3 regions of the Pseudomonas sp. LBUM1679 genome follow, and region 3 is predicted to be linked to each of the others. Evidence: predicted binding sites of a transcription regulator. Region 3 holds the regulator's gene; each other region holds the start of a gene.
The links. The regulator FliA, encoded in region 3, starts transcription of late flagellar genes. The targets are predictions, from matches to a motif close to CTAAAGTTTNNNNNNNNNNNGCCGNTAA.
Positions count from the first base shown of each region.

Region 1: the regulator FliA is predicted to act here: its motif matches at 7,361-7,388, upstream of ACA062_RS26975 (flagellar protein MotY).
Region 2: the regulator FliA is predicted to act here: its motif matches at 4,612-4,639, upstream of motA (flagellar motor stator protein MotA).

Region 1 covers NZ_CP166774.1:5,909,768-5,920,336, reverse strand. The annotation lists gene plzR (PlzR type 4 pili assembly inhibitor) at 310-600, shown strand; gene ACA062_RS27010 (molybdopterin oxidoreductase family protein) at 735-2,840, shown strand; gene grxD (Grx4 family monothiol glutaredoxin) at 2,937-3,281, shown strand; gene bfr (bacterioferritin) at 3,578-4,051, opposite strand; gene ACA062_RS26995 (bacterioferritin-associated ferredoxin) at 4,250-4,468, opposite strand; gene ACA062_RS26990 (peroxiredoxin) at 4,783-5,385, shown strand; gene rnt (ribonuclease T) at 5,574-6,251, opposite strand; gene pyrC (dihydroorotase) at 6,248-7,294, opposite strand; gene ACA062_RS26975 (flagellar protein MotY) at 7,454-8,362, shown strand; gene ACA062_RS26970 (argininosuccinate synthase) at 8,492-9,709, shown strand; gene ACA062_RS26965 (hypothetical protein) at 9,860-10,558, opposite strand.
Region 2 covers NZ_CP166774.1:516,945-527,513, forward strand. The annotation lists gene ACA062_RS02335 (cyclic-di-GMP receptor FimW-related protein) at 1-454, opposite strand, end outside; gene ACA062_RS02340 (lectin OAA family protein) at 796-1,197, shown strand; gene asd (archaetidylserine decarboxylase) at 1,254-2,114, opposite strand; gene rhdA (thiosulfate sulfurtransferase) at 2,133-2,948, opposite strand; gene ACA062_RS02355 (HDOD domain-containing protein) at 2,992-4,527, opposite strand; gene motA (flagellar motor stator protein MotA) at 4,708-5,559, shown strand; gene motB (flagellar motor protein MotB) at 5,563-6,591, shown strand; gene rsgA (small ribosomal subunit biogenesis GTPase RsgA) at 6,684-7,715, opposite strand; gene orn (oligoribonuclease) at 7,823-8,365, shown strand; gene ACA062_RS02380 (trimeric intracellular cation channel family protein) at 8,574-9,185, shown strand; gene queG (tRNA epoxyqueuosine(34) reductase QueG) at 9,471-10,535, opposite strand.
Region 3 covers NZ_CP166774.1:5,440,474-5,451,042, reverse strand. The annotation lists gene flhA (flagellar biosynthesis protein FlhA) at 1-330, shown strand, start outside; gene flhF (flagellar biosynthesis GTPase FlhF) at 342-1,673, shown strand; gene fleN (flagellar synthesis regulator FleN) at 1,790-2,620, shown strand; gene fliA (RNA polymerase sigma factor FliA) at 2,617-3,357, shown strand; gene ACA062_RS24690 (chemotaxis response regulator CheY) at 3,526-3,897, shown strand; gene ACA062_RS24685 (protein phosphatase CheZ) at 3,920-4,708, shown strand; gene ACA062_RS24680 (chemotaxis protein CheA) at 4,732-6,996, shown strand; gene ACA062_RS24675 (protein-glutamate methylesterase/protein-glutamine glutaminase) at 7,047-8,189, shown strand; gene ACA062_RS24670 (flagellar motor protein) at 8,189-8,929, shown strand; gene motD (flagellar motor protein MotD) at 8,945-9,838, shown strand; gene ACA062_RS24660 (ParA family protein) at 9,881-10,569, shown strand, end outside.

The sequences.
Region 1 (10,569 bases), 470 kb from region 3:
CGGGGCGACGAAATAGGGGAAGGCGCGATCTTATAATTAAATGTCGCGTCTTACCAATAGGGGCTACGGTTTTAGGGGATTCCAGAGGGGCTACGGGGTGACCGCAGTAGCGCTTTTGAAGCCTGTTTCCTGACAGCAGCCGGTCATTTGTACACTGGGCCCGCAGGGCTTTGCAATAAAACAGGGCGGGGAGGGCATGGCGACGGTCGGTTTTCTGCTGGCCATTGGCCGCTTTTGCGGACTGAAACATTTGATAAAGCAGGGGGCTGGGTTATAACTAAGATTCAAGCGACGCAGGGAGCCTTTGGAATGGAATCGAAAGAACAGCAGTTAACGGAATTACTCAGCCTCACGGCCCGCTCTCTGACTCATCTCACCGCGTCCATGACCTCGATGTCCTTCGAGCTGATGCGCAGTAACGACGAGGTCACCAAGGCAGCCGGCCGGCGGATGATCGACCGCATGGCGACCATCAGCACCGGTCTCGACGAGCACTGGCGACTGATCGGCGAACTCACCGGCGTGCATCTCGCACAGGAACAGATCGAAACCGTCCAGGAGATTCAGTTGCAGGCGCCGCCCGGCCTGCCGCCAAACTGATTGCGGGTTGCCATCGGCTGGCCTGATGGTCACCGATTCACAAGACGAACCTCGCTGGCGCGACGCCGGGTCACGCGCCATAGTTTTGTTCCCGCGGCTGATATTGCCCGCCCAGAACAAGACAGAGACTGGCCATGACCAAGACTCTCCATCACCGTGCGTGCCACCTGTGTGAAGCCATCTGTGGCCTGACCATCGAAACCACCGAGGCCGAAGGCCGCGTGCAGATCACCTCGATCAAGGGGGATGCCCAGGATAGTTTCAGCCGCGGGCATATCTGTCCCAAGGCCGTTGCGCTGCAGGATATTCAGAATGATCCGGATCGCCTGCGCCAGCCGATGCGGCGGGTCGGCAGTGAATGGCTGCCTATCGAGTGGGAAGAGGCCTTCAGCCTGGTCGCCGAACGCCTGGCAGCGATTCAGGAACATCACGGCCCGAACGCGGTGGCGGTCTATCAAGGCAATCCAAGCGTGCACAACTACGGGCTGATGACCCACAGCAACTACTTTCTCGGCCTGCTGAAAACCCGCAACCGGTTTTCCGCGACATCGGTCGACCAGTTGCCCCATCACCTGACCAGCCATCTGATGTACGGCCACGGTTTGCTGTTGCCGATCCCGGACATCGATCACACCGATTTCATGCTGATCCTGGGCGGCAATCCACTGGCCTCCAATGGCAGCATCATGACCGTGCCGGACGTGGAAAAACGCCTTAAGGCCATTCAGGCCCGGGGCGGCAAAGTGGTGGTGGTGGATCCGCGCCGCAGCGAAACGGCGGCGATGGCCGACCAGCATCTGTTCGTGCGTCCGGGTGGCGATGCGGCCTTGTTGTTCGGGCTGCTCAATACCCTGTTCGCTGAAGGGCTGACCACAGGCAGTCATTTGCCTGTGGACGGTGTGGATGAAGTGCGTGCCGCCGTCGCGAGTTTCACTGCCGAGGCCATGAGCCCGCTGTGCGCCGTGCCGGCCGAACAGATCCGCCAACTGGCGCGGGACTTCGCGGCTGCGCAGGCAGCGGTTTGCTACGGGCGCATGGGTGTTTCGACCCAGGCGTTCGGCACCTTGTGCCATTGGGTGGTGCAACTGATCAATCTGGTCACGGGCAACCTCGATCGCGTGGGCGGGGCGTTGTGCACCGAACCTGCAGTGGACCTGGTGGCGTCGACGTCGGGCGGGCACTTCAATCTGTGGCAGAGCCGGGTGTCCAGGCGTCCCGAGTACGCAGGCGAACTGCCGGTGTCGACGCTGGCCGAAGAGATGCTCACCGAAGGGGAAGGGCAGGTCCGGGCGCTGATCACCGTGGCTGGCAATCCGGTACTCTCCACTCCCAATGGTCGCCAGCTGGAACAGGCGCTGGACGGGTTGGAGTTCATGGTCAGCGTCGACCTGTACATCAATGAAACCACGCGTTATGCCGACCTGATCCTGCCGTCGACCTCGGCGCTGGAAAACGATCACTACGACACCACCTTCAATATGTTCGCGGTACGTAACGTGACGCGTTTCAATCGCGCGATTCTGGCCAAACCGGAAGGTGCATTGCATGACTGGGAAATTTTCGTGGGGCTGGCCAAGGCCTTTGCCGCGAAGACCGGCAAGGAATTGAAGCCGACGGTCCCGCCAGCGCAGATGATTGATCGCGGCTTGCGGGCGGGGTTGTATGGCGATGCGTCGGAACACCAGCTGTCGCTGGCGACTTTGTTCGATCACCCGCACGGGGTCGATCTCGGGGCGCTGAAAGCCAACCTGGCGCCACGTCTGAAAACCGCCAACCAGCGAGTTCAGGCCGCACCGGCGGCGCTGCTTGCCGACCTGGCGCGTTTCGCCGCCCTGCGAGCCCCGGCCCTGGATGAGTTGCTGATGATCGGCCGCCGTCATGTACGCAGCAACAACTCGTGGATGCATAACTATCACCGCCTGGTGAAGGGCAAGCCGCGCCATCAATTGTTGATGCACCCGGACGATCTGGCCAGTCGGGGGCTCAACGACGGGCAGCGAGTGCGGGTCAGTTCGCGGGTCGGCGTAATCGAAGTTGAAGTGCTAAGCAGCCTGGACATGATGAAAGGCGTGGTCAGCCTGCCTCACGGTTGGGGCCATGCGCGGCCGGGTGTGCAGATGACGATTGCCAGTGGCCAGCCGGGCGCCAGTGCCAACGACCTGACGGATGAATGTCAGCTCGATGAGTTGTCGGGCAATGCAGCGTTGAACGGAGTGCCGGTCACTGTAGCGGCGGCTTGATCAAGTCTGTGGGGAGGCCGAGCATGGCGCTCGGGTTTCCGTTACAATGCGCTACCGTGCCGACCCTTGAGTCGGAAAGTTCAGCCGAGGTGCTCCATGGATATCATCGAAACGATTAAAGAGCAGATTGCCAACAACACCATTCTGCTTTACATGAAAGGTTCGCCAAATGCCCCGCAGTGTGGCTTCTCCGCGAAAGCTGCGCAGGCCGTGATGGCATGTGGTGAAAAGTTTGCTTATGTGGACATCCTGCAGAACCCGGAAATCCGCGCCAACCTGCCAAAATACGCCAACTGGCCAACCTTCCCGCAACTGTGGGTCGGTGGTGAGCTGGTCGGTGGTAGTGACATCATGACTGAGATGTCTGCCGACGGTTCGCTGCAAACTACCATCAAGGCTGCTGTCGAAGCTGCTGCTGCTGCGAACAAGACCGAAGCCTGATCCGCTTGGCTCCTCCCGTCGGCGCGCTGTGTAGGCGCTGCGTAGGAGCTGTGTAGGAGCTGTGTAGGAGCTGTCGAGTGCAACGAGGCTGCGATCTTTTGATCTTCAGCAACTAAAAAGCCCCGCCCCTCGAAAGAGGAGCGGGGCTTTTTATTGCGCTTGATAAGTTATGTGGATGCCGGTGTGGACGTCGATGTCGATGGCGACGCTGCCATCATCGCCAAGATCGCAGCCTCGTTGCACTCGACAGCTCCTACACAGCCCCTACACGGCGCAACCCGGCGCCTACACAGTTCTTACTCTTCGCCCATCTGCGATTGCAGATAGTTCTCAAGACCAACCTTATCGATCAGGCCCAGTTGGGTTTCCAGCCAGTCGATATGTTCTTCTTCGGACTCAAGGATGTCTTCGAGCAATTCACGGCTACCGAAGTCGCCAACGGTTTCGCAATGCGCGATCGCCACCTTGAGATCGGCATGCCCGGTTTTTTCAATACGCAGGTCGCACTCCAGCATTTCCTGGGTGTGTTCGCCGATCTGCAGCTTGCCCAGGTCCTGGACGTTAGGCAGGCCTTCGAGGAACAGGATGCGCTTGATCAGCTTGTCCGCGTGCTTCATCTCGTCGATGGATTCGTGGTACTCGTGCTTGCCGAGCTTGTTCAGACCCCAATCTTCGTACATGCGCGCATGCAAAAAGTATTGATTGATCGCGACCAGCTCATTGGCAAGGATCTTGTTGAGATGCTGGATGACTGTAATGTCGCCTTTCATGATGGGGTCCTGCCCTGTATTAGCTGTCTATAAGGCAGAGTTTGAGCCGCGTACTTAAGAGTGTCAAACCTAAGTTATTGAAAGTTAAATGAAAATTAATCGGAATAAGAATGTTTGTGTTCCGCGTCTAGAGCGTAAACGATTGATTTTCAGGCATAAAAAAACCGGACATCAGTCCGGTTCTTTGAAATACGGTATTTATGCAGCGGTAAATTCTACAGGATAGGGAATCGCAGCCTGGGCCGATTGTATTTTGGTCAGGGTTTCGCGGACCACTTCCTTGGCAAGGCAGGCGCATTTGCCACATTGGCTGGCAACACCGGTAGCCTGGCGGACTTCCTTGTAGCTGCAGCATCCTTCATAGATTGCATCGCGGATTTGGCCGTCGGTGACGCCAGTGCAGAGGCAGACATACATAAGTGAAAACCGTCGCTGGTTGTGACTCAATTGCGATGGATCTTAATGTTAACGAGAATGATTGTCAAAGTGGTTTCTGACAGCTTCGCGTTATAAGTGGGCGCGACTGACGAACGGTTTTTTCCAAAGCAATGTGCCAGTAAGCGCCACGAAGCATTTTTAACCTGTCTGCGAAAAACCGTTAAGGACAGCTCAAACGCGCAGTGTATGATGGCCGGTCCTTATGAAGCGGGTGCGTGTCACAGGGCTGTCGCCTGAAGGTGGCAGGCTGGCGCAAACCCGGAACTTCACGTTTTTACACCAGGAGATATCCAATGAGCGTACTCGTAGGCAAGCAAGCCCCTGACTTCACCGTACCGGCCGTACTCGGCAATGGCGAAATCGTAGACAGCTTCACCCTGTCGTCGGCCATCAAAGGCAAATACGGCCTGGTGTTCTTCTACCCACTGGACTTCACCTTCGTTTGCCCGTCCGAGCTGATCGCTCTGGACAACCGCATGTCCGATTTCAAGGCACGCAACGTTGAAGTGATCGCGGTTTCGATCGACTCGCACTTCACCCACAACGCCTGGCGCAACACCCCGGTCAACAATGGTGGCATCGGCGAAGTCCGCTACACCATGGCGGCCGACCTGAAGCACGAAATCGCCAAGGCCTACGACGTTGAGTCCGAAGGCGGCGTGGCGTTCCGTGGCGCGTTCCTGATCGACGACAAAGGCGTTGTCCGCTCGCAGATCATCAACGACCTGCCGCTGGGCCGTAACATCGAAGAGCTGATCCGTCTGGTCGACGCTCTGCAATTCCACGAAGAGCACGGCGAAGTTTGCCCTGCCAACTGGAAAAAAGGCGACAAAGGCATGACCGCTTCGACCGAAGGCGTCGCGGCTTACCTGACCGAGAACGCTGCTGCGCTGTAAGGCAGGTTCGAGGCATAAAAAAACCGGCCCTGGTGGCCGGTTTTTTTATGGGGCTGGATAAAGGAAGTCGCCCCCTGTAGGAGCGAGCTTGCTCGCGATGGACTCAAGACCGCCGCGGGGTGTCAGACATCCAGCGTTATCGTTGACGACCTTCGCTGGCAAGCCAGCTCCTACAGGGGGGGGTGTAATCAGTCGTTGAAATCTTCCCAGCCGCCCATTTGTTTCCAGCGATTGACGATGCCGCAGAACAGCTCGGCCGTCTTCTCAGTGTCATAACGAGCCGAGTGAGCCTCGCGACCGTCGAAGTCGATGTCGGCGGCCTGGCAGGCCTTGGCCAGAACGGTTTGACCGTAAGCCAGGCCTGCGAGGGTGGCGGTATCGAAACTGGAGAACGGATGAAACGGGTTGCGCTTCATGTCCAGACGCGCAACCGCTGCGTTAAGAAAACCCAGGTCGAAACTGCTGTTGTGCCCGACCAGAATCGCCCGTTTGCAACCGTTGGCCTTCAGGGCCTTGCGGATACCGCGGAAGATATCGGTCAGCGCCGCTTCTTCACTCACGGCCATGCGCAGCGGGTGATCGAGTTTGATCCCGGTGAATTCCAGGGCGGCTGCTTCGATGTTCGCGCCTTCAAACGGCTCGACGCGAAAGAAGTAGGTGTGATCAGGGTAAACAAACCCTTTTTCATCCATGGCGATGGTGGTGGCGGCAATTTCCAGCAAGGCGTCAGTGGCAGAGTTGAAACCCCCGGTTTCAACGTCGACAACAACGGGCAGGTATCCACGGAAGCGCTCAGCCATCGGGTGGCGCGAGCCACCTCCGCCGCCTTGACCGTCCTGTTCGTCGTCGAAATGGTCTTCACTCACGCGTGTTCCTCCAGCAGGCGCCAGCGCAGTTTTTCACCGGCGCGCAGCGGGATTACAGTCAACTCGCCAAATGGCAGGCTGGTCGGGGCGGTCCACTCTTCGCGGACCAGGGTGATGCGATCGGTGTTCACCGGCAGGCCGTAGAAGCGCGGGCCGTTGAGGCTGGCAAAGGCTTCGAGCTTGTCCAGCGCGTTACGCTGTTCGAAGGCTTCGGCGTACATCTCGATCGCGGCATAAGCGGTGTAGCAGCCGGCACAGCCGCATGCGGCTTCCTTGGCGTGCTGGGCATGGGGCGCCGAGTCGGTGCCGAGGAAGAACTTGTCGCTGCCGCTGGTGGCGGCGTCGAGCAGCGCTTCCTGGTGCGTGTTGCGCTTGAGGATCGGCAGGCAGTAGAAGTGCGGCCGAATCCCGCCCACCAACATATGGTTGCGGTTGTACAGCAGGTGATGGGCGGTGATGGTCGCGCCGACGTTGGCCGAGGCCTCATTGACGAACTGCACGGCGTCAGCGGTGGTGATGTGTTCGAACACCACCTTGAGCGTCGGGAAACGCTCGACCACACGACGCATGTGCTCATCGATGAAGATTTTTTCGCGATCGAACACGTCGACATCGCCACGGGTGACTTCACCGTGGACCAGCAGGGGCATCCCGACTTCGGCCATGGCCTCGAGTGCAGGGAAAATCTTGTCGATGCTGGTGACGCCAGAGTCCGAATTGGTGGTCGCGCCGGCCGGGTACAGTTTGGCGGCGTGAATGAAACCGCTGGCCTTGGCCTCGCGAATTTCTTCGGGCTGGGTACGGTCGGTCAGGTACAGCACCATCAACGGTTCGAAACGACTGCCGGCCGGGCGTGCAGCGAGAATCCGCTGGCGATAGCCGTCGGCTTCAGCGGCGTTGCGCACCGGAGGTACCAGGTTGGGCATGATGATGGCGCGACCAAAGGTGCGCGCGACATCCGCAACGGTATTGGTCAACACGGCACCATCGCGAAGATGAATGTGCCAGTCGTCGGGACGCAGCAGGGTCAGGCGGTCGGACATGAGGGGATTCCAGGCGGGTCAAACTCTGGGGAATGCTACCGGAAAAGACTCTTCCAGGCACTCGCTATCAAGTTTTGCGGGAAGCTTCCGATATCCAACAGGTCTGCCGTGAACATTTGTGTGTCGGTCTTTTTGTTGTAGAAGCCAGTGGAGCCTCCCGTGCGCCAGCGTTATTTAGTCTTGCTCAGTGTGTTCGCCAGCCTTCCTGCGATGGCGCTCACGTTCCAGACTCGCCTGGAGAGCATCGAGTGGACGGTGGAAGGTGACAAGTTCGAATGCCGCCTGACTCAGCCGATCACCGATTTTGGTTCGGGTGAGTTCGTGCGCCGCGCCGGTGAGCAGGCGACGTTTCGGCTGAAGGCTGATATCGCGATGATCGGCGGCGGTTCAGCGACCTTGCTGGCGGCTGCGGCGCCATGGCAGCCGGGGCGTGGCGACATCAACCTCGGTGCCGTGCAAATCGGCAGTGGCAATGTGCTGTTCAACAGCTCGCACGTACAGGCCGGGCGCTTGATCAATGGCTTGATGGACGGCCGCAGTCCGGTGGTGCGGCATTATTCGGGCGATGGCCGGGTATCGGAAGTGCGTCTGTTGCCGGTCAAGTTCAGCAAGGCCTTCAACGAATACCAGGGCTGTGTAGCGAAGCTGCTGCCGAAGAATTTCGAGCAGGTCAGGCAATCCCGGATCGGCTTCCCCGGCGAAGGCATCGATCTCGACGCGCAGGCCAAGGCACAATTGCAAATGATGCTGGCGTTCATGAAGGCCGACCCGACAGTCAATCACATCGAGCTCGATGGTCATTCCGACAACAGCGGCAACCGCCTGACCAACCGGGACCTCTCGCGGCGCCGGGCCCTGGCGGTCATGGAGTTCTTCAAGGCCAACGGTGTTCAGGCGTCGCAGATTACCCTGCGCTTCCACGGCGAACGTTATCCATTGGCGCCCAACACCTCGGCCGCCAACCGGGCGAAGAACCGTCGGGTCAATGTCCATCTCGCGCGGGTGGCGCCGACCGAAAAACCGTCCCCCCGCGCCACGGCGACGGCGAGCGCGGCATCGACGTCCTGAACGGGCTGTGATCGTCGCTCGCTTGACATAATCTGTCGCTTCGTCGTCATAAGCTGTCGCGCCTCTGTAAATTATTCTGCATGACCGGTAGACTTGACGGCTTTCCGTAGAACCCCGTGGAGTGATGGCATGGCGGACGTAAACAAGGTCGTTCTGGCGTATTCCGGCGGCCTGGACACTTCGGTGATCCTCAAGTGGCTGCAGGATACTTATAACTGTGAAGTCGTGACCTTCACCGCTGACCTGGGTCAGGGCGAAGAGGTCGAGCCGGCCCGCGCCAAGGCTCAGGCCATGGGCGTAAAAGAAATCTACATCGACGATCTGCGCGAAGAATTCGTGCGTGATTTCGTGTTCCCGATGTTCCGCGCCAACACCGTTTATGAAGGCGAGTACCTGCTGGGTACTTCCATCGCTCGTCCGTTGATCGCCAAGCGCCTGATCGAAATCGCCAACGAAACCGGCGCTGACGCCATTTCCCATGGCGCGACCGGCAAGGGTAACGACCAGGTGCGTTTCGAACTGGGCGCCTACGCCCTGAAGCCAGGCGTGAAGGTCATCGCTCCGTGGCGCGAATGGGACCTGCTGTCCCGTGAAAAGCTGATGGATTACGCTGAAAAGCACAACATCCCGATCGAGCGTCACGGCAAGAAAAAATCCCCGTACTCGATGGATGCCAACCTGCTGCACATCTCCTATGAAGGCGGCGTGCTGGAAGACACCTGGACCGAGCACGAAGAAGACATGTGGAAATGGACCGTCTCCCCGGAGAAGGCTCCTGACAAGGCGCAGTACCTGGAACTGACCTACCGCAACGGCGATATCGTCGCGCTGGACGGTGTCGAAATGACCCCGGCTACCGTGCTGGCGACCCTGAACCGCATTGGTGGCGAACACGGTATCGGCCGTCTCGACATCGTCGAGAACCGCTACGTCGGCATGAAGTCCCGTGGCTGCTACGAAACCCCTGGTGGCACCATCATGCTGCGCGCCCACCGTGCGATCGAATCGATCACCCTGGACCGCGAAGTGGCTCACCTCAAGGATGAGCTGATGCCGAAATACGCCAGCCTGATCTACACCGGTTACTGGTGGAGCCCTGAGCGTCTGATGCTGCAACAGATGATCGATGCTTCCCAGGCCCATGTGAACGGCGTTGTGCGCCTGAAGCTGTACAAGGGCAACGTGATCGTCACCGGCCGCAAGTCCGACGAATCGCTGTTCGACGCCAACATCGCGACCTTCGAGGAAGATGGCGGCGCTTACAACCAGGCCGATGCGGCGGGCTTCATCAAGCTCAATGCCTTGCGCATGCGTATTGCGGCGAACAAAGGCCGCAAGCTGTTCTGAGACGTCAGATAACGCAGTGCAACCCGCGTCGTTGAATCTGTGGCCTTGTCGTTGACAAGGCCACAGATCTGAAGGGGGGGATGTTCTGCCTGACATTGCGCTGCCGCGTACTGATGACTGTCCTGTCTGTTTCTACCGGGTCTTCAATCGCTATTGACTGCTTTGCGTCAATGGATGCGTTTGTTCAATGACCGTCAGGCCATTTGAATTCAAATTGTAAGCAACATAGAGCGCTGCACCACTGTGTTTCTTTGTGTTTCTTGCATGTTTGAATGGGCTCTCCTTCAGCAGCCTCTGTGATTCACTGCAGGTGATGAACACGATGGCATGCGCAGCTTTTCCCTGTTCTTGTCGAATATTTTCCAGCGAGGCGTCCATCTCGATGTGTTGGCTCATCCCGCGTATATCGACGATATACAGGTCTTTGAGTCGCTCCGGCAGGCGGATGTAGTGCTCCGGCGCGGTCTGTAGATCCGTCCCGGGAGGGTCCTGTGCGTAACCGGAAGGGGGAGTGGAGCCGCGATCAATCGTCGATTGACTCCGGGCCGGTTTTTTATGTGTCGACCTGGACTCACGCTTTCCCGGACGCTCGGCCTTGTTCATGGCTTTTATGAAGTGCTCGCCTTTTGCAAAATCGGAAGGTGCGTAAAGCGACCGATAGTTGAAGTTGAGTGTGGCAAAGAAAAGAAAGAGCAGATAAAAAGGAAAGCTGATCAAGAACCAGACGTAGATATCCCGGTCTTCATCATCAAGGAAGGGCAGGGAGACAGCCGCTGAAGTTTCCGACAGGGTTGCGAATATCGCGATGAGTGTCAGGGGGTTGGTGATTTTTTGTTTTATATGTTCCATGTTTTTTTCTC
Region 2 (10,569 bases), 2.3 Mb from region 3:
TCAACGGCCCGTTCAGGCAATGGATCGCACGTTGCAACGCCTGGGTCAGCAGCGGCGCACGGTCCTTGCTGAATCGCGGAGTGATGCGCACGACAATCTGTTTATAGCCAATCGCCAGGTGATTTTGCAGCGCCTGGCAGAGGTTGGCGATCTTGCGCGAACGTTCGTCGAGGACAATCGACTGATGCAGGAAATGCCGCTCCAGGTGTTTGCAGACGTAATACACCTCGGGCCTTAGCAGCTCGAGCATTTGCAGGCGGTTATCGCTGGGCGTCAGGAGCTGATTGAGTTCACTCAAGCCTTGATAGAGCTGGCGCGCGGTTTCGCCGATGCTGGCTTTAGGCAGTTTGGCAATCCAGCGCTTGAGGTCGCGCGGGGTGGCTTCACAGAACGTCAGGCGCAACTGCCTGGGGGTGGGCGCGCGTAGCAAGAGGTGGGGAAGAGTTTCATTCATGCCGTGGACAAACTCCGACAGGGAAAATGGGCAGTGAATGGCATGACTGTAACATGCAGAAGTACCCTCGACCCCGTGTAGGAGCTGCCGAAGGCTGCGATCTTTTGATTTTCGGCGACAGTGATGACGCTAAAGATCAAAAGATCGTCCGAACGCGGCCCGAACCTTCGGCAGCTCCTACAAGGGGAGTGTCGGCAGGCAGGGGATTACCGTTTGTCTGTCAGTCTGGTGCCGTTCGGGTGTGCTACTAATCTGACAGTCGTGCGACTGGATACGCACAGTCGCACGGCCTGCTGCAGACGCAGGGCAGGTCTCTTCGTAACTTCAAGGAGATGAGGTTCATGTCTAAATACGTAGTGGCAAATCAATGGGGCGGTAGTTCGGCACCCTGGCATCCAGGTGGAGACTGGGTACTGGGCGCGCGGGACAACCAGAAGGTTGTCGCGATCGACATCAAATCGGGCGATGGCGGCAAGAGCTTCACCGGCACCATGACTTACGCCGGCGAGGGTCCCATTGGTTTCAAGGCTCAACGCACGGGCCAGAACCAGTACAACGTTGAAAATCAGTGGGGCGGTAACGATGCCCCATGGCATCCAGGTGGCAAGTGGGTCATCGGCGGCCGCGATAATCAGAACGTTGTCGCGTTGAGTGTGACCTCCAGTGATGGAGGGAAAAACCTCAGTGGCACCAATACCTACGCCAATGAAGGACCGATCGGCTTCCGTGGACAGATAGAGTAGCGGCACCACCGACGTGTCCGGCCCCGCGAAGACGTTCGCGGGGTTCGGATCAGGCATCAGGCTGTTGGCAGACCCATGCCCTGGCCCATCTGCACCGGCGAACCGGCCGCCAGTTCTTCAGCCCATTTCACCTGGTCCGGCCCGAATAGCACCACGGCTGTCGAACCCAGTTTGAAGCGACCCAGTTCCGCACCTTTTTCCAGGTGGATCGGCGCACGTGCTGCTTCGTCGTAGCGGAAGGTTTTCAGCTCGCGCTTCGGTGGTGTGACCAATCCGGCCCAGACCGTTTCGATCGATGCCACAATCATGGCACCCACCAGCACCACGGCCATTGGCCCGCGCTCAGTGTCGAAAATGCACGCCACACGCTCGTTGCGGGCGAACAGTTCCGGCACGTTTTCGGCGGTGGTCTGGTTGACAGAGAAAATCCGCCCAGGAATGTAGACCATCTCGCGCAGCGTGCCCGCCAATGGCATGTGCACGCGGTGATAGTCCTTCGGCGACAAATAAATGGTGGCGAAATCGCCGCCCATGAATGGCGCGGCATTGGCCGCGTCACCACCGAGCAACTCCAGGACGCTGAAGCTGTGGCCCTTGGCCTGGAACACGCGGCCGTGTTCGATCGGGCCGAGTTGGCTGACGGCACCGTCGGCGGGGCTGAGGATGGCCCCCGGCGTCTGGTCCAGCGGGCGCGCACCCTCTTTCAAGGCGCGCGTGAAGAACGCATTGAAGTGCTCGTACGCGGTGAGGTCTTCGACCAGCGCCTGGGACATGTCCACCTGATAGCGCTTGGCGAACCACGCCGTAAAGGCGTTCTTGAACCAGCGCACGCGGCATTCGGCAATGCAGCCGGCCAGTCGCGACAGCAAATGGTGGGGCAGCAGGTATTGGCTGAGGATAAACAAACGCTTATTCATTGATGGTCCTTAGAAACCTTATTTCTCTACCGGGGTATCGGGATGGTTGCCCCATTCGCCCCATGAGCCGGCGTAGCCTTTGACCCGCGGATAACCGAGGGATTTGGCCACCAGATAGGTGAAGCCAGAGCGATGGTGGGTCTGGCAGTGGGTGATCACTTCTTTGTCTTTGCTGATCCCGAGTTGCTCCAGGATCTGCGGCATGTCCGTGCGAATGCGCAGGTGACGTGCCGGATCCATGCCCGCGGTCCATTCGAAATTGACCGCGCCGGGGATGTGTCCTGCCTTGGCCGCCAGGACTTTCTCGCCGGAGTACTCCAGCGGTCCGCGGGCGTCCCAGATCGCCAGGTCGGCTGCGCCGAGACGGCTTTGCAGGTACTCGCGGGTGGCGATGGGTTCGTCGTGCAAGGTCAGAGGGACCGGGCCGCCGACCGCCGCCGGGATCTGGATCGACATGGGCAAACCTTCCGCCAGCCAGGCTTGCAGACCGCCGTCGACATAGTGGTAGTGGCGATGGCCGATAACGTCCAGCAGCCAGATAAAGCGTCCGGCCCAGCCGCCGCCTTCATCGTCATAGACGACGTAGACCGCATCGGGGTTATGTCCCAGTTCGCCGAACAATGCTTCAAGCGCCCCCTGGGTCGGCAGCAGGCCCGGCGCAGGCGCCTGGCCCAGTTGCGTACGCTTGGGATCGACAAAGCGTGCGCCGGGAATATGCCCTTCGGTGTAACGGGCGCTGCTGGTCAGGTCCACCAGGATAAGTTCGCGGGCTTCGAGGCGGGCGAGCAGGTCGCTCGGCTCGATCACCAGGGTCAAGCCAGAGAAGTCAGGCATGTGAGGTCTCCAGAGCACAAAGGGTTGGATTGTAGCGCAGCCTTCAGTGGCCGCGGTGGCTAAAGCTGTGCAGGGCTTTTTCGATGCACTGCGCGGTTTTGCCGAAGGCTTGCACGGTGATCTCCGAGAACGGCCCGCCGCCCTGATCCGCCACCACAAGCATGATCACCCGGCCGTTGCTGACCAGTGAGCGCAGTAACAGGTGTTCACCCGCGAATTGCGAGCGCAGGTCGGCGGGCAGAAGGGCCGAGAGTCGCGCATGGTTGGCCGGGCTCAGGCGCAACTGCGCCTGTTGCGAGAGCAGGCGTTGCAGCACGGTGCTTTGGCTGACAGGGAAACTCAGGGCGGCGGCTGCCTTTGGCAGGCCGAAGGCCTGGTGCACCCGCAAATGGGCGTGAGTGCGGTCGGCCATTAAAATCATCACCCGTTGCATGCCGCACGCGACCAGGGCGTCGCAAGCAGAGGTGGTCAAGTGCATGGCATTGGCGAAGCGACTGGGCTGCATCAGCAATTCGGCGCACTGCCTGCGCCATTCCACCAGGTCTTCGGCGGTCGGCGCCGGGGTCGGCAGCCCATCCACGTGAATGTTCTTCCTCCCCCATGGCCAGATCAGCGAAACGGCCGGGTGCCACAGGTCTGGCATGGCGTGATGACGGGCGCTGGTGACGGCCTGTCGGTGCAACTGCTGCTGCACATCGGCCATCGGCATTTGCAGGTAAAGGCAGGTCAGGTAGCGCCAGCGCTCAGCGTGCGGACTGTCCCAGGCCTGTTGCACCGACAGCGCCAGACCGTTGGCCAGCAACACGGTGTTGGCCGGTTGATTGAGCCAGCGGCGCAGGGTCGGATCGTCATCGAGGCGGTTCTGCTGGCGCAACGGGTGATTACTGTCGCGAGCGATGCGCAGGACCTTGACCAGTTCCCGTTGCTCGTTGAGCAGCAGCCGGTAACCTTGCTGCACCCAGAATGGCAGGTGCCAGAGGTCCACCAGGGCCTGACCGATTTGCAGCAGGCGTACGCCGAACAGCTGCTTCTCGACGTCGCGCGCCGATTCGCCTTTATGGATGACCCGCTGCTCCCACTCTTCAAGCAACTGCGGATGGGTCAACGCCATCGGCCACAACGGCGAGAGAAACAGCAGGCTGCCCCAATGGATGTCCTGCCACAGCCGCGCCAGGCGACTGGCGAAAAAACCGTTGGCCTGTTGGGTCGCGTGCTGGCTGATCAACTGCAGCTGGCGCAGGGCGACGGGGATCTGCGACAGCGGCTCGGCGGGCAGCCGGCCGAGGAGCTCTTCGATGCGCTTCAACCCGAGGCGATTGAGCGCTACCTCCAGGTTTTCAGCGGGCGTGGACAGGCGGCCATGGGCATGCCGGTTGGCTTCGCGAATCACGCTCAAGGCCAGGGCAGGGCTGTCCTGCATCATTTCGGCGATATCGCGCAGCGAACTTCGCTTGTCGCGGATGGCTTTGCAAACCCGATCATGACTGGCTTGCGGAACGGGCAGGCGCACGCCATCGAGCAGCTTGACCCAGCCATCGAGTGTGCTCGGCGGCGTTGGAACGTTCGTTTGGTTAGCCATGTCTGGACGCGATCATCGTCTGCATTTATCTATGCCCCAAGCGTATGCCCGGAGCGGGCCACATTGGCTTTTCAACTGAACGGGCTATAGTCTGGCGCAGTTTTGCCGATAAGGAGAAGAAGAGATTTTTCAACTTCCGAATATGACCTTGAACCCGACTCAGTAAGTGCTCCCCATCCTATGGCTAAAATAATCGGCATCATCGTCGTATTCGCGAGCGTGCTCGGCGGCTACGTGCTCTCCCACGGTAAAATTGCCGCGCTGATTCAGCCCTTCGAGGTGATGATTATCGGTGGAGCGGCCCTGGGTGCATTCCTGCAGGCCAACCCCAGTCACATGACGATGCGCGTGTTCAAGAAGTCCTTGGGCATGTTCAGCTCGCGTTTCACCCACATCTTCTACCTTGAGGTGCTGGGGCTGATCTACGAGATCCTCAACAAGAGCCGCCGCGAAGGCATGATGGCCATCGAAGGCGACATTGAAGATGCCGCCGCGAGCCCGATCTTCGCCAAGTACCCGGCGGTTCTGAAAGATGAGCGCATGACGGCGTACATCTGTGATTACCTGCGCATCATGTCGTCCGGCAACATGGCGCCCCACGAGCTTGAAGGCCTGTTCGACATGGAGCTGTACAGCCTCAAGGAAGACCTGGATCACCCCTCCCACGCCGTGAACGGCATCGCCGACGCCATGCCCGGCTTCGGTATCGTCGCGGCGGTATTGGGTATCGTGGTGACCATGGCGTCCCTGGGTGATGGCGATCAGCAATCCATTGGCTTGCACGTCGGTGCGGCGCTGGTCGGTACCTTCTTCGGTATTCTTGCAGCCTATGGTTTCTTCGGCCCGCTGGCCCACTCCCTGGCCCACGATGCCAAGGAAGAACTGAACGTCTACGAGGCCATCAAGGCCTCGCTGGTCGCTTCCGCTTCCGGCATGCCGCCATCGCTGGCGGTGGAGTTCGGCCGCAAGGTGCTGTACCCGGCGCACCGCCCCAGCTTCGCCGAGCTGGAACAAGCGGTTCGCGGTCGCTGAGTCATGGAGAATAACCAGCCGATCATCATCAAGCGCGTCAAGCGCTACGCCGCCGGGCATCATGGGGGCGCCTGGAAAATCGCCTTCGCCGACTTCGCGACGGCGATGATGGCGTTCTTCCTGGTGCTGTGGCTGCTGTCCAACGCAACGCCTGAGCAGAAGATCGCCATCGCCGGTTACTTCAAGGACCCGATCGGCTTTACCGAAAGCGGCACGCCCTACATCATCGACCTGGGTGGTACGCCGACCCTGGCACCGGATATCACGCTCAATCCCGAGGTCAAATCCCAACCGCAGCCGGACAAAGTGACCATCGGTACCGAACAGGCCGAAGGCATGGCCGAGCAGGTCGAGAAGGAGCGGCTGGAGCTGCTGTTGCAAGAACTGCAGAGCAAGGTGGATGAAAATCCTCAGTTGCACAAATTCAAGGACCAGATCCAGTTCGAGATCATTGCCAATGGTTTGCGCATCCAGATCATGGACGCGGAAAACCGGCCGATGTTTGACTCGGGCAGTGCCCGCCTGAAACCGTACTTCGAAGATATTTTGCTGGCCATGGCCGACACCATCAAAGCCGTGCCGAACAAGATCAGCATCAGCGGCCACACCGATGCCACACCCTATTCGGGTACCGGTGATTTCGGTAACTGGGAGCTGTCAGCCAACCGTGCCAACGCGGCCCGCCGTGCGCTGGTAGCCGGCAGCTACCCGGAATCGCAAGTGGCGCGAGTCGTCGGGTATGCCTCTTCGACACTGTTTGATCGGGGTAACCCGTTCAACCCGGTCAATCGCCGTATCGACATCGTGGTGCTGACCAAAAAAGCCCAGCGTGCCATTGAAGGCGCGCAAGGTGCCGAACCAGCGCCGGAGTCGATGCCAGGGCAGGGCGCCCCGGGTGAAGTGCCGGCCACGCCCGTCGACCCGAATGCGTTGCCGGCCGATAAAGAGCCATTGCCGGCGCATGAGCTTCGCGAGCGCTTGAATCTGTTCGATGACCCGGCGCCGAAGCCGGGTGAGCCATCGAAACAGTGACCCACAAAAAAGCCGACAGTGATGTCGGCTTTTTTATTTCTGCTGCCTTCTGCGGATCATTTTCGTGGCATCACGAAAATGATCCAGGCTACTTAATAGCTGCTTTCCGGCAGACTGGCGATGATCGAGCGATAGCTGTTCATCCGTTGCTGCTGCACGCGGCCTTCTTCCAGGGCCTTGAGCAGGGCGCAACCCGGTTCGCGGTCGTGCTTGCAGTCGCGGAAGCGGCAGGTGCCGATCAGGTCGTTGAACTCGATGAAGCCGGCTTCGACGTCGGCTCGGCTGACGTGACCCAGGCCGAATTCGCGGATACCCGGGGAGTCGATCAACTCACCGCCACCGGGGAAGTGGAACAAGCGCGCGGTGGTGGTGGTGTGGGTGCCCTGGCCGGACAGTTCGGAGAGCGGGCCGACGCGGGTTTCGACTTCCGGCAGCAGGCTGTTGACCAGCGACGACTTGCCGACGCCGGACTGGCCGACGAACACGCTGATGCGCCCGTCCAGTTGCTCCTGCAGTTGCTCCATGCCGTTGCCGTGGTGCGCCGACACTTCCAGCACCGGATAGCCCAGCGTGCGGTAGACCGCCAGCAAGGCATTCAACGCCGGGGCGTTGTGTTCGTCGATCAGGTCGAATTTGTTGAGCAGCAGCAGCGGACGAATCCCCGCGTGCTCTGCCGCGACCAGATAACGGTCGATCAGGTTGGCGTGGGGCTCAGGCAGTGGCGCGAAGACAATGACGATCATGTCGACGTTGGCCGCCACCGGCTTGAGCTGGCCACGGCTGTCCGGACGGCAGAGTTCGGTTTTACGCGGCAGTTGCGCCACGATCACGCCGATCCCCTGGTTGCCGGCACGCCAGACCACCTGATCGCCGGTCACCAGCGCCGGGAGGTTGGCGCGCAAGTGGCAGCGGAACACCTGGCCGGCCAACTCGCCATCGAGCGCTTCGACTTCGACCTGCACACCGAAGTGCGCGATCACCAGGCCCGTCTGTTCCGGACCCAGGTCGCCACCCTCGAGTGCCTCGACAGCCGAGGACTCGCGTTTGGCGGCGCGGGCAGCGCGTTCGCCCTGAATCTTTTCGATGCGCCAGTTTTGACGACGATTGAGTTGGCGTTTGGCCATGGGTGTTCCGTATCAAGAATGCAGCGATTAGGTAAAACGGCGGCGAGTTTAGCACGCCCGGCCACGTCCCTAGGCTAAACTGCGCAGCATTGCCTAGGAGTCGACACATGCAAAACCCGCAGAATCTGATCTGGATCGACCTGGAAATGACCGGTCTGAACCCCGATACCGACGTCATCATCGAGATGGCCACCATCGTCACCGACAGTGATCTGAACACCCTGGCCGAAGGGCCGGTGATCGCCATTCATCACAGCGATGAAATTCTTGCCGGCATGGACGAGTGGAACACCCGTCAACACGGCGGCTCGGGCCTGACCCAACGGGTTCGCGACAGCCGCATCAGCATGGCCGAAGCCGAAGCCGAGACCATCGCCTTTCTGGAAAAATGGGTGCCGAAGGGCAAGTCGCCGATCTGCGGCAACAGCATCTGCCAGGACCGTCGCTTCCTTTATACCCATATGAAGTCCCTGGAAAGCTATTTCCATTACCGCAACCTCGACGTGTCGACCCTTAAAGAGCTGGCCGCACGCTGGGCGCCGGACGTACGCGACAGCTTCCAGAAAGGCAGCACCCACCTGGCCCTGGACGACATCCGCGAATCGATCGCCGAGCTGCAGCACTACCGCAAGAACTTCATCAAGTTCTGAATCGGCGGTGTCCGCACTGGCCTCATCGCGGGCAAGCCCGCTCCCACAGGAATCTCCTTATGGCAGAGATCCCTGTGGGAGCGGGCTTGCCCGCGATGGCGTCCCCCCAGTCACCCTTTGACCGGGCAAGGGGAAAGTTCTTGAGTGCGCTCTTTTGGTGCTTCGGCGAAGTGAGTAGACTGCGCGCCTTTCTGCAAGGACCGCCGCCATGTTGCTGATGCTCTACCTGATCGCCATTACCGCCGAAGCCATGACCGGTGCCTTGTCTGCCGGTCGTCGCGGCATGGATTGGTTTGGCGTGGTACTGATCGCGTGCGTGACTGCCCTCGGGGGTGGGTCGGTGCGCGACGTGCTGCTTGGCCATTACCCGCTGACCTGGGTCAAACACCCGGAATACCTGGTGTTGACCTCGATCGCAGCGATGTTCACCGTGTTTGCCGCCCGCTGGATGCGCCACCTGCGTTCGCTGTTTCTGGTACTCGACGCCGTAGGGTTGGTGGCCTTTACCCTGATCGGCTGCATGACTGCGCTGGAAATGGGCCATGGCATGCTGGTGGCTTCGGTCAGCGGGGTGATCACCGGAGTGTTCGGCGGCATCCTGCGGGATATCTTCTGTAACGACATCCCGCTGATCTTCCGCCGCGAGCTCTACGCCAGCGTCTCGTTCGCGGCGGCGTGGTGCTACATGCTCTGCATATATCTGGAACTACCCGGGGAGCAGGCGATTCTGATTACCCTGTTCGGCGGCTTTCTGCTGCGTCTGCTGGCGATCCGTTTCCATTGGGAAATGCCGAAGTTCGTCTACAACGACGAAGCCTGAAGTAGCCCCCGTAGGACTGTAGGACTGTAGGACTGTAGGAGCTGTCGAGTGAAACGAGGCTGCGATCATTTGATTTTGTTTTTTGACAAGCAAGATCAAAAGATCGCAGCCTCGTTTCACTCGACAGCTCCTACAGTTCAGCGGTTCAGCGGTTCAGCGGTTCAGCGGTTCAGCGGTCCAACAGTCCAAGGTCCAATGTCCAATGTCCAATGTCCAATGTCCAATGTCCAATGTCCAATGTCCAATGTCCAATGTCCAATGTCCAAGGTCCAAGGTCCAGCAGTCCTACGCCAGGCCATGCTGTTTCAGGGCCCATTCCACGTGTTCGCGGACCAGTTCCGAGGGGTATTCGCGTCGCGCCTTCAAGGCTTCCAGCACCGGAATGCTCGACGGCGCATTACCCAGGCCCACCGCGAGATTGCGCAGCCAGCGCTCATAGCCGGCACGGCGCAGCGGCGAACCTTCGGTGCTACTGAGGAATTTGTCTTCGTCCCACATAAACAATTCGGCCAGTTCGGCATTGTCCAGATTGTGCCGCGGCTTGAAGTCGCTTTCGCCGGACGGGCGGGCAAAGCGGTTCCACGGGCAGACGATCTGGCAGTCATCGCAACCAAACACCCGATTGCCGATCAACGGCCGCAAATCTTCCGGAATCGCACTTTTCAACTCGATGGTCAGATAGGAAATGCAGCGTCGGGCGTCCAGTACATAAGGACCGACGAAGGCATTGGTCGGGCAGATGTCCAGGCACGCGGTGCAGCGACCGCAGTGTTCGGTCGCGTGGGGTGGGTCCACGGGCAATGGCAGGTCGACAAACAGTTCGCTGAGAAAGAAGTAACTGCCGGCCTTGCGATTCAACACCAGGGTATTTTTGCCGATCCAGCCCAGGCCGGCTTTTTCGGCGATGGCCTTTTCCAGTACCGGTGCGCTGTCGACGAACGCGCGGTAGCCGAACGGGCCGATGACCGCCTGGATTTTTTCTGCCAGTTGTTGCACGCGTTTACGGATCAATTTGTGGTAATCGCGGCCCAAGGCATAGCGCGAAACGTAGGCTTTTTCCGGTTGGGCCAGGCGTTGGGCCATTTCTGTGTCGCCGGGGAGGTAGTCCATGCGCAGGGAAACCACCCGTAACGTGCCCGGCACCAGCTCTTCCGGGTGCGAGCGTTTGCTGCCGTGGGCACCCATGTACTCCATTTCACCGTGGTAGCCGGCTTCGAGCCAGCGCTGCAGGTGCTGCTCATGCTCGGCCAGGTCCAGGCCGCTGATGCCGACTTGCTGAAAGCCCAGCTCGCGGCCCCAATCCTTGATGGATTGGGCGAGGGCGGGCAGGTCTGTGGTAATAGCAGGCATGAGACGAGAGAAACCGGAGCTGAGGTGCGTATAA
Region 3 (10,569 bases):
GGCACTGACTCCGAGCTGCCAGTGATCACGCTGGAGCCAAGGTTGGAACAGATATTGCTCAATAGTCTGCAGAAGGCGGGACAAGGCTCGGAAGAGGGTGTTCTGCTGGAGCCAAGCATGGCTGAAAAGCTGCAGCGTTCGTTGATCGAGGCGGCGCAGCGGCAGGAAATGCAAGGTCAACCGGTGATTTTGCTGGTAGCCGGCCCGGTTCGCGCGATGCTGTCGCGATTTGGCCGACTCGCAGTCCCGGGTTTGCATGTGTTGGCGTACCAGGAAATTCCTGACAACAAGCAAGTGACCATCGTTGCGACAGTAGGGCCCAACGGCTGAGGTAAGGGTTCATGCAAGTTAAGCGTTTTTTCGCCGCCGATATGCGTCAGGCCATGAAGCTGGTTCGTGATGAGCTGGGGGCTGATGCCGCCATCATTGGCAACCGCCGGATCGCCGGTGGTGTCGAGCTGACGGCTGCCCTGGATTACAAGCTGTCGGCGCTGGCGCCGCGTGTACCGAACATGGAGCTCGAAGACGAACTGCGCAAGACCCAGTCGCGGATCGTCACCGCCCAGGCCGAACTGAGCCTGCGCAGCGAAGGCGAGAGCGACAAGGGCACCAATCGCCAGTTGTTCGCCGGCCTGCCATTGACCGCCGCCGAGCCACTGGTCGAGCCGACTTTCGCCGAGCCTGCGCGTCCTGAGCCCGCGCCTGCCGCGGCGGCAGCCGGGGGCGTCGACCCACGTGCATTCGACTCGATGCGTTTCGAGCTCAACAGCCTGCGCGAACTGATGGAAGTGCAACTCGGCTCCCTGGCCTGGAACCAGCTGCAAGGCAGCCGTCCGGCCCAGGCCAGCCTCTGGCGGCGTATGCAACGCATCGGCCTGTCCGGCCCGTTGTCCCGGGATTTGCTGGACATGATTCCCGACATCGAAGAGCCCCGTCAGGCCTGGCGCATGTTGCTGGCGCACCTGGCGCGGATGATCAACATACCGGAGATCGAACCCTTGGAAGAGGGCGGGGTGATTGCCATGGTCGGTCCTGCAGGCATGGGCAAGACCACCACCCTGGCCAAACTCGCGGCCCGTTACGTGCTCAAGTACGGCGCGCAGCATATCGCGCTGGTGAGTATGGACAGCTACCGGATCGGTGCCCAGGAACAGCTCAAGACCCTCGGCCGCATCCTCAATGTGCCGGTGACGCACGTCGACCCGGGGCAATCGCTGGTGCAGGCGCTCGATCCCTTGCTGCGCAAGCGTGTGGTGCTGATCGATACCGCCGGCCTGCAGGCCAGCGATCCGGCATTGCGCATGCAGCTCGAAAGCCTGGCCGTGCGCGGCATCAAGTCAAAAAATTATCTGGTCCTGGCAACCACCAGCCAGAAACAGGTGCTGACGGCCGCTTATCACAGTTACAAGCGCTGCGGCCTCGCGGGCTGCATCCTGACTAAACTGGATGAAACCGCCAGTCTGGGCGAGGTGTTGAGCCTGGCCATCAGCCATGATTTGCCGGTGGCTTACCTGACCGATGGCCCGCGGATTCCCGATGATTTGCATCTGCCGCGGCGTCATCAGCTGGTCAGCCGTGCAGTAAGCGTGCAAATGCAGGAAGAACCCAGCGAAGAAGCCATGGCTGATATGTTCGCTGATATTTATCACAGCCCGACCAAGCGGGTCGGCTGAGGTAGTAATGAATAGTTTTTGTACCTACATCGATGGTCTGCCATGCATTGTTCCGTTGGTGAACGCGCAGCCAGTAATGTGGCCTCCGTCTATGCAAGACAAGGTAAAGAAATAACATGGGCAGCATGCATCCAGTACAGGTGATCGCGGTGACCGGCGGCAAAGGTGGCGTCGGGAAAACTAACGTGTCAGTGAACTTGTCCCTGGCTCTAGCTGAACTCGGCCGGCGCGTCATGCTGCTGGACGCCGATCTGGGGCTGGCGAACGTCGACGTCCTGCTGGGACTGACACCCAAACGGACCCTGGCCGACGTGATCGAAGGCCGCTGCGAGCTGCGCGACGTTCTGTTGCAAGGCCCCGGCGGCATTCGTATCGTCCCGGCCGCGTCCGGCACGCAGAGCATGGTGCATCTGAGCCCGGCGCAACATGCCGGCCTGATCCAGGCCTTCAGCGATATCGGCGATAACCTCGACGTATTGGTGATCGACACCGCGGCGGGCATTGGTGAGTCGGTCGTCAGTTTCGTTCGCGCAGCGCAAGAAGTGTTGCTGGTGGTCTGCGACGAACCGACCTCGATCACGGACGCCTACGCACTGATCAAGTTGCTCAACCGCGATTACGGGATGAACCGCTTCCGCGTCCTGGCCAACATGGCCCAGAGCCCGCAGGAAGGTCGCAACCTGTTCGCCAAGTTGACCAAGGTCACGGATCGCTTCCTCGACGTCGCCTTGCAATACGTGGGCGCCGTGCCGTACGACGAAAGTGTGCGCAAGGCCGTGCAGAAGCAGCGCGCCGTCTATGAGGCCTTTCCGCGTTCCAAGTGCTCCCTGGCCTTCAAGGCCATTGCACAGAAGGTCGATACCTGGCCGTTGCCGGCCAACCCCCGCGGGCACCTGGAGTTTTTCGTCGAACGCCTGGTGCAACAAACCGCAGGACCGGTGCTATGACAGCCAGAGGCTACAACTTTTACAAGCAGTCGGCACGTGACGCGCAGTACGAGCTGATCGAGCGTTACGCGCCACTGGTCAAACGCATTGCTTACCACTTGCTGGCACGTCTGCCGGCCAGTGTCCAGGTCGAAGACCTGATCCAGGCCGGGATGATCGGCCTGCTGGAAGTGTCGACCAAATATGACGCCAGCAAAGGCGCCAGCTTCGAGACGTACGCGGGCATTCGAATCCGCGGCGCGATGCTCGATGAGGTGCGCAAGGGGGACTGGGCGCCACGTTCGGTCCACCGCAATACCCGCATGGTCAGCGACGCGATTCGCTCGATTGAAGCTAAAACCGGGCGCGACGCTAAAGATCACGAAGTTGCGGCCGAACTCCAATTGAGTCTCGACGATTATTACGGGATTTTGAACGACACCCTGGGCAGCCGGCTGTTCAGTTTCGACGATCTGTTGCAGGACGGCGAACACGAAGGGCTGCACGAGGACGGCGCGAGTGCACATCCGGAGCCGTCGCGCGATCTGGAAGATGAACGCTTCCAGGCGGCGCTGGCGGACGCGATTGCCAATTTGCCTGAGCGTGAGCGCCTGGTGTTGGCGCTGTACTACGACGAAGAGCTCAATCTCAAGGAAATCGGCGAGGTCCTGGGGGTCAGCGAATCCCGGGTCAGCCAGTTACACAGCCAGTGCGCGGCCCGTTTGCGGGCGCGTTTGGGGGAGTGGCGAGCGCGCTGAAGGCAGTGTTGGGGACACTGCGAACGTGGCTGGTGTGGTGTTCAACTGCGCCGGTCGCGATCTGTTGTGCTCCAGACAGTCATCGAGTGCATCGCCGGATTGATTGAAATGGCGCGTCCAGGTGCTGGGCGCGTTTAAGACTGCTTGGAGGTCGAATTGGACAAGAACATGAAAATCCTCATCGTTGATGACTTCTCAACGATGCGGCGGATCATTAAAAACCTGTTGCGTGACCTTGGGTTCACCAACACGGTCGAGGCGGATGATGGCACCACGGCCATTCCGATGCTCAACAGCGGCAGCATCGATTTTCTGGTCACCGACTGGAACATGCCTGGCATGACCGGCATCGATCTGCTGCGCCACGTGCGTGCCGATGAAAAGCTCAAGCACCTGCCGGTGCTGATGGTAACCGCTGAAGCCAAGCGCGAGCAGATCATCGAGGCGGCCCAGGCCGGTGTTAACGGCTATGTGGTCAAGCCCTTCACGGCCCAGGCGTTAAAAGAAAAAATCGAGAAGATTTTCGAACGCATTGGTTGAGCAACAGCGCCACGGGGGAGCTATGGAGCAAAAAGAATCTTCACAGGGTGATTTCGAATCGACCCTGAAAAAACACGCGGTCGAACTGGTCGCAAGCCTTGAAAAAGGCAAGTTCGGCGACGCGGTGCAACTGATCCATGAGCTCAACCAGACCCGTGACCGCGGCCTGTATCAGGAGGTGGGCAAGCTCACCCGCGAGTTGCATAACGCGATCGTCAATTTCCAGATTGACCCGCACATGCCGCAAGCCGAGGAAGTGTCCCAGATCACGGACGCCACGGAGCGCCTGGGCTATGTGGTCAGGCTGACCGAGGCCGCGGCCAACCGCACCATGGACCTGGTAGAGAACGCCACGCCGCTGGTCAACAGCCTGAGCCACGAAGCCCAGGCGCTGAGCACGGACTGGGGACGGTTCATGCGTCGTGAAGTCGGGGCGCAAGAGTTCCGCGAACTGGCCCGGCGGGTCGACGGTTTCCTGACACGCAGCAGCGCCGACAATCGCATTGTGTCGAGCAACCTCAACGATATCCTGCTCGCTCAGGATTATCAGGACCTTACCGGTCAAGTGATCAAGCGTGTGACCCAATTGGTCACCGAAGTTGAAAGCAACCTGCTCAAACTCGTGCTGATGGCCAGTCAGGTGGACCGCTTTGCGGGCATCGAACATGACCGTGAAGCGATGCGGGCAGAAAAAGATCCGCAAAAACAGCTCTCTCAGGGTGAAGGTCCGCAGATTCATGCCGATAAAAGAGAAGACGTCATGTCCGGTCAGGACGATGTGGACGATTTGCTTTCCAGCCTTGGATTTTAAGACCTGTTAGGAGCACCCCATTAATGAGCTTCGGCGCCGATGAAGAGATCCTTCAGGATTTCCTGGTTGAGGCCGGCGAGATTCTAGAGCTGCTGTCCGAACAGCTGGTCGAGCTGGAAAGCCGACCGGATGATGCGGACTTGCTCAATGCAATTTTTCGCGGTTTTCACACTGTAAAAGGAGGCGCCGGCTTCCTCCAGCTCAACGAGCTGGTGGAGTGCTGTCACATCGCCGAGAACGTGTTCGACATCCTGCGCAAGGGTGAGCGTCGCGTCGACTCGGAACTGATGGACGTGGTTCTCGAAGCACTCGACGCGGTGAACAACATGTTCACCGAGGTCCGCGAACGCAGCCCGGTCACGGCGGCCACACCTGCGTTGCTGGCGGCCCTGGCGCGTCTGGCCGAGCCGCAATCGGCCGACGCAGCGGCACCGGTTGTCGCCGTGGCGCCTGTGGCTGACAGCGTTTCGGAAGACATCACCGACAATGAATTCGAACAACTGCTGGACTCGCTGAACGCGATCAAGGCGCAGGCCGAGGCGGCGCCTTGCGCTCCGGCACCGGTCAGCAACAATGCGGCGGGCAGCGACGAAATCACCGATGCCGAGTTCGAGTCATTGCTCGATCAGTTGCACGGTAAAGGCCGGTTCGCCGTCGACGCCGTGGTTGCGCCAGCAGCGCCAGCAGTGCCCGCCGCACCGGCCGCGCCGAAAACGGCAGGCGACAGCTGCGACATCACCGACGAAGAATTTGAAGCACTGCTCGATCAACTGCACGGCAAGGGCAACTTCGCGGTCGAAGCGCTGGAGTCGGCGATTGCTTCGGCTCCGGTCCCGGCTGCGCCAACGGCCGCAGCGGTAGGCAGCGAACTGATCTCCGATCACGAGTTCGAAGCGCTGCTCGACGAGCTTCACGGCAAAGGCAAGTTTTCTGAAATCGGCACCGCTGCCGGTGCCGGTGCATCGGTGGCCACACCGATCGCGAAGGCCGCAGCCCCCAAACCGGTCGCCAAAGCCGTCGAACCAAAAGCCTCCGAGCCAAAAGCCGACGCAGTGAAGGCCGCCCCGGCGCCTGCGCGTGCACCGGCGGCGCCGCCGGCTGAGAAGCCCGCCAGCGAAGCAGAGACCACCGTGCGGGTCGACACCGCGCGGCTCGATGAAATCATGAACATGGTCGGCGAGTTGGTGCTGGTGCGTAACCGCCTGGTTCGCCTGGGCGCCAACAGCGCCGATGAGGCCATGTCCAAGGCCGTGTCCAATCTCGACGTGGTCACGGCCGACCTGCAAACCGCGGTCATGAAGACCCGGATGCAACCGATCAAGAAGGTCTTCGGACGCTTCCCGCGCCAGGTTCGCGACCTGGCGCGCCAGCTCAAGAAAGAGATCAACCTGGAGCTGGTCGGCGAAGAAACCGACCTCGACAAGAACCTGGTCGAGGCCCTGGCCGATCCGCTGGTGCACTTGGTGCGCAACGCCGTCGACCACGGCATCGAATCGCCGGAAGAACGCGAAGCCGCGGGCAAGTCCCGTTGCGGCAGGGTGATTCTCGCGGCCGAGCAGGAAGGCGACCACATCCTGCTGTCGATCTCCGATGACGGCAAAGGCATGGACCCGCACGTCCTGCGTGCCATCGCGGTAAAACGCGGGGTGATGGACAAGGACGCGGCCGAGCGCCTGAGCGACACCGAGTGCTACAACCTGATCTTCGCCCCGGGGTTTTCGACCAAGACCGAGATCTCCGACGTGTCGGGTCGTGGCGTGGGCATGGACGTGGTGAAAACCAAGATTTCCCAGCTCAACGGTTCGATCAACATCTACTCGGCCAAGGGCCAGGGCTCGAAGATCGTCATCAAGGTGCCGCTGACCCTGGCGATCATGCCGACGCTGATGGTCATGCTCGCCAACCAGGCGTTCGCCTTCCCGCTGGTGAACGTCAACGAGATCTTCCACCTCGACCTGTCGCGCACCAACGTGGTCGACGGTCAGGAAGTGGTGATCGTGCGCGACAAGGCGCTGCCACTGTTCTACCTCAAGCGCTGGCTGGTCCGCTCCGCCGCTCACGAAGAGCAGCGAGAAGGCCATGTGGTGATCGTTTCGGTGGGCACCCAGCGGATCGGCTTCGTCGTCGATCAACTGGTGGGCCAGGAAGAAGTGGTGATCAAGCCATTGGGCAAGATGCTCCAGGGAACCCCGGGCATGTCGGGCGCCACCATCACCGGTGACGGCCGCATCGCGCTGATTCTCGATGTTCCGAGCATGCTCAAGCGTTACGCCACGCGGCGTATTTGATTCTGGCGGGGCGGGGCGACTCAGGCCCCGCTGCGTCTAATGGAGTGTTTATGGCAGTCAAAGTCCTGGTGGTGGACGATTCGGGGTTTTTCCGCCGCCGCGTCTCGGAAATTCTTTCCGCCGATCCGAAAATCCAGGTCGTCGGCACGGCGACCAACGGCAAAGAGGCGATCGATCAGGCGCTGGCCCTCAAGCCGGACGTGATCACCATGGACTACGAGATGCCGATGATGGATGGCATCACCGCCGTGCGGCATATCATGCAACGCTGCCCGACCCCGGTGTTGATGTTCTCCTCGCTGACCCATGAAGGCGCCCGGGTCACCCTGGATGCGCTGGACGCCGGCGCGGTGGATTTCCTGCCGAAGAATTTCGAAGACATCTCGCGCAACCCGGAGAAGGTCAAGCAGCTGCTGTGCGAGAAGATCCTGAGCATCTCGCGCAGCAACCGGCGTGTCAGCGCCTATAGCGCTCCGGCTCCGGTCGCCGCGCCAGCGCCAGCACCGACACCGACGCCTGCGCCTTCGGGCGTCAGCAGTTACGGCAGCAGCGCGCCTGCGCGTCCGGCACCGGCACCGATGCCGGCGCGTACGCACGCCCCGGCATCGTTGTCGCCGGCACCCAAGCGTAAAGCCTACAAGCTGGTCGCGATCGGCACGTCCACCGGCGGCCCGGTTGCTCTGCAGCGGGTGCTGACCCAGTTGCCGGCCAACTTCCCGGCACCGATCGTGTTGATCCAGCACATGCCCGCGGCCTTTACCAAGGCGTTCGCCGAGCGTCTGGACAAGCTCTGCCGCATCCGCGTCAAGGAAGCCGAGGATGGCGACTTCCTGCGTCCGGGCCTCGCGCTGCTGGCCCCGGGTGGCAAGCAGATGATGATCGACGGGCGTGGCGCGGTGAAGATCCTCCCGGGAGACGAACGCCTGAACTACCGGCCGTGCGTGGACATCACCTTCGGTTCGGCGGCCAAGTCCTATGGTGACAAAGTTCTGGCGGTGGTATTGACCGGCATGGGCGCCGACGGTCGCGAAGGTGCGCGCCTGCTCAAGCAGAGCGGCAGCTCGATCTGGGCTCAGGATGAAGCGAGCTGTGTGATCTACGGCATGCCGATGGCCATCGTCAAAGCCGAACTGGCCGACGCGGTGTATGGCCTGGACGAAATTGGCAGGCACCTGGTCGAGGCGTGTGTCTGATGGATGTTCTGAGCCTGATCGGGATCATCATGGCGTTCGTCGCGATCATCGGCGGCAACTACCTTGAAGGCGGTCACCTCGGCGCACTGGCCAACGGCCCGGCGGCATTGATTGTCATCGGCGGGACCGTCGGTGCGGCGCTGCTGCAGTCGCCGATGAGCGCCTTCAAGCGCGCCCTGCAGATTCTGGTCTGGATCCTGTTCCCGCCGCGGCTGGACCTGGCCGGCGGTATCGATCGCGTGGTGGGCTGGAGCCTGACCGCGCGCAAGGAAGGTCTGCTCGGCCTGGAAGGGGTGGCCGACGCCGAGCCCGACACCTACTCGCGCAAAGGCCTGCAACTGCTGGTGGACGGCATCGAGCCGGAATCGATCCGCAGCATTCTGGAAGTGGATTTCTACACCCAGGAAAACCGCGATATCGAGGCCGCCAAAGTCTTCGAAAGCATGGGCGGCTACGCGCCGACCATCGGCATCATCGGTGCGGTGATGGGCCTGATCCACGTCATGGGCAACCTGGCCGATCCGTCACAATTGGGCAGCGGCATTGCCGTGGCCTTCGTCGCCACCATCTACGGCGTGGCCAGTGCCAACCTGGTCCTGCTGCCGATTGCCGCCAAGCTCAAGTCCGTCGCCCTGCGGCAGTCGCGATACCGCGAAATGCTGCTGGAAGGCATCCTGTCGATCGCCGAAGGTGAAAACCCTCGCTCTATCGAGTTGAAGCTTCACGGCTTCATGGATTGAGGGAGGTCATGGACGATGGCGCGTCGCCGGCAACCTGAAGAACCCGTCAATCGCGATCGCTGGCTGGTGTCTTATGCGGACTTCATCACCTTGCTGTTCGCCTTTTTCGTGGTGATGTACTCGATCTCTTCGATCAACGAAGGCAAGTACAAGGTTATTTCCGAAGCGTTGATCGGCGTCTTTACCGACGCCGATCGCGCGCTCACGCCGATCCCCATCGGCGACGAACGACCGCGGACCGTGAACCCGGCCAAGTCACTGGTCAAGGACAGCGAGCAGGTCGACGCGGGCATAGCCCCGGCCGCCGACGATCCGCTGAAAAGCATCGGCGATGACATCAGCGCGGCGTTCGGTGACCTGATCAGCGCCAATCAGATGACCGTGCGCGGCAATGAACTGTGGGTTGAGATCGAGCTCAATTCCAGCCTGTTGTTCGGCAGCGGCGACGCCATGCCCAGCGACATCGCGTTCAGCATCATCGACAAGGTCGCCGCGATCCTGAAGCCGTTCGACAACCCGATCCATGTCGAAGGTTTCACCGACGATCGACCGATCCGCACCGCGCAATACCCGACCAACTGGGAGCTGTCCTCGGCCCGGTCGGCGAGCATCGTGCGCATGCTGGCGATGCAGGGGGTGAACCCCGGCCGTCTGGCGTCGGTGGGTTACGGTGAGTTCCAGCCGGTGGCCAATAACGCGACCGCCGAGGGGCGGGCGCGCAACCGTCGCGTGGTGTTGGTGGTGTCGCGAAATCTCGATATACGTCGCAGCCTGACCGGCACCGGGACCGCCCATGCCAAACCGGATGCCGCATTGAGGCGTGCTGGCACACAAACTGCACCGACCCCGATCAAGTCGCCGGGACGAGAGAGTGCCGTCAATTCTCCGTCACCCGCATTAATACCCTGAGCTATTTCTCGGTCGGGCCGCTCGGCCGGGAGGAACAATCCAATGAGAGTCTGGGCAGTCGCCAATCAAAAGGGTGGTGTCGGTAAAACCACTTCCTCCATCGCTTTAGCCGGGTTACTGGCCGAGGCGGGCAAGCGCGTGGTCGTGGTCGATCTCGACCCCCACGGCTCCATGACCAGTTACTTCGGTTATGACCCCGATAAGCTGGAACACAGCGTCTACGACCTGTTCCTGCACAAGGGCAGCGTGCCCGCGGATTTGCCCGGTCAGCTGTTGTTGTCCACCAGTCATGAACATATTTCGCTGTTGCCGTCGAGCACCGCGCTGGCGACCCTCGAGCGCCAGTCTCCGGGCCAGAGCGGCCTGGGCCTGGTGATTGCCAAGACCCTGGCGCAGTTGTGGCAGGACTTCGATTACGCCGTGATCGACAGCCCGCCGTTGCTCGGCGTGCTGATGGTCAATGCCTTGGCGGCGAGCCAGCAGCTGGTGATCCCGGTGCAGACCGAGCACCTGGCGGTCAAAGGCCTGGAGCGCATGGTCAGCACCCTGACGATGATCAATCGCTCACGCAAGCAGGCGCTGCCGTACAGCATCGTGCCGACCTTGTTCGATCGTCGCACCCAGGCCTCCCTCGGGACGCTGCGGCTGTTGCGCGACAGGTACCCCGAGGAAATCTGGCAGGGCCACATCCCGGTCGACACCCGCTTGCGCGATGCCAGCCTTGCCGGCAT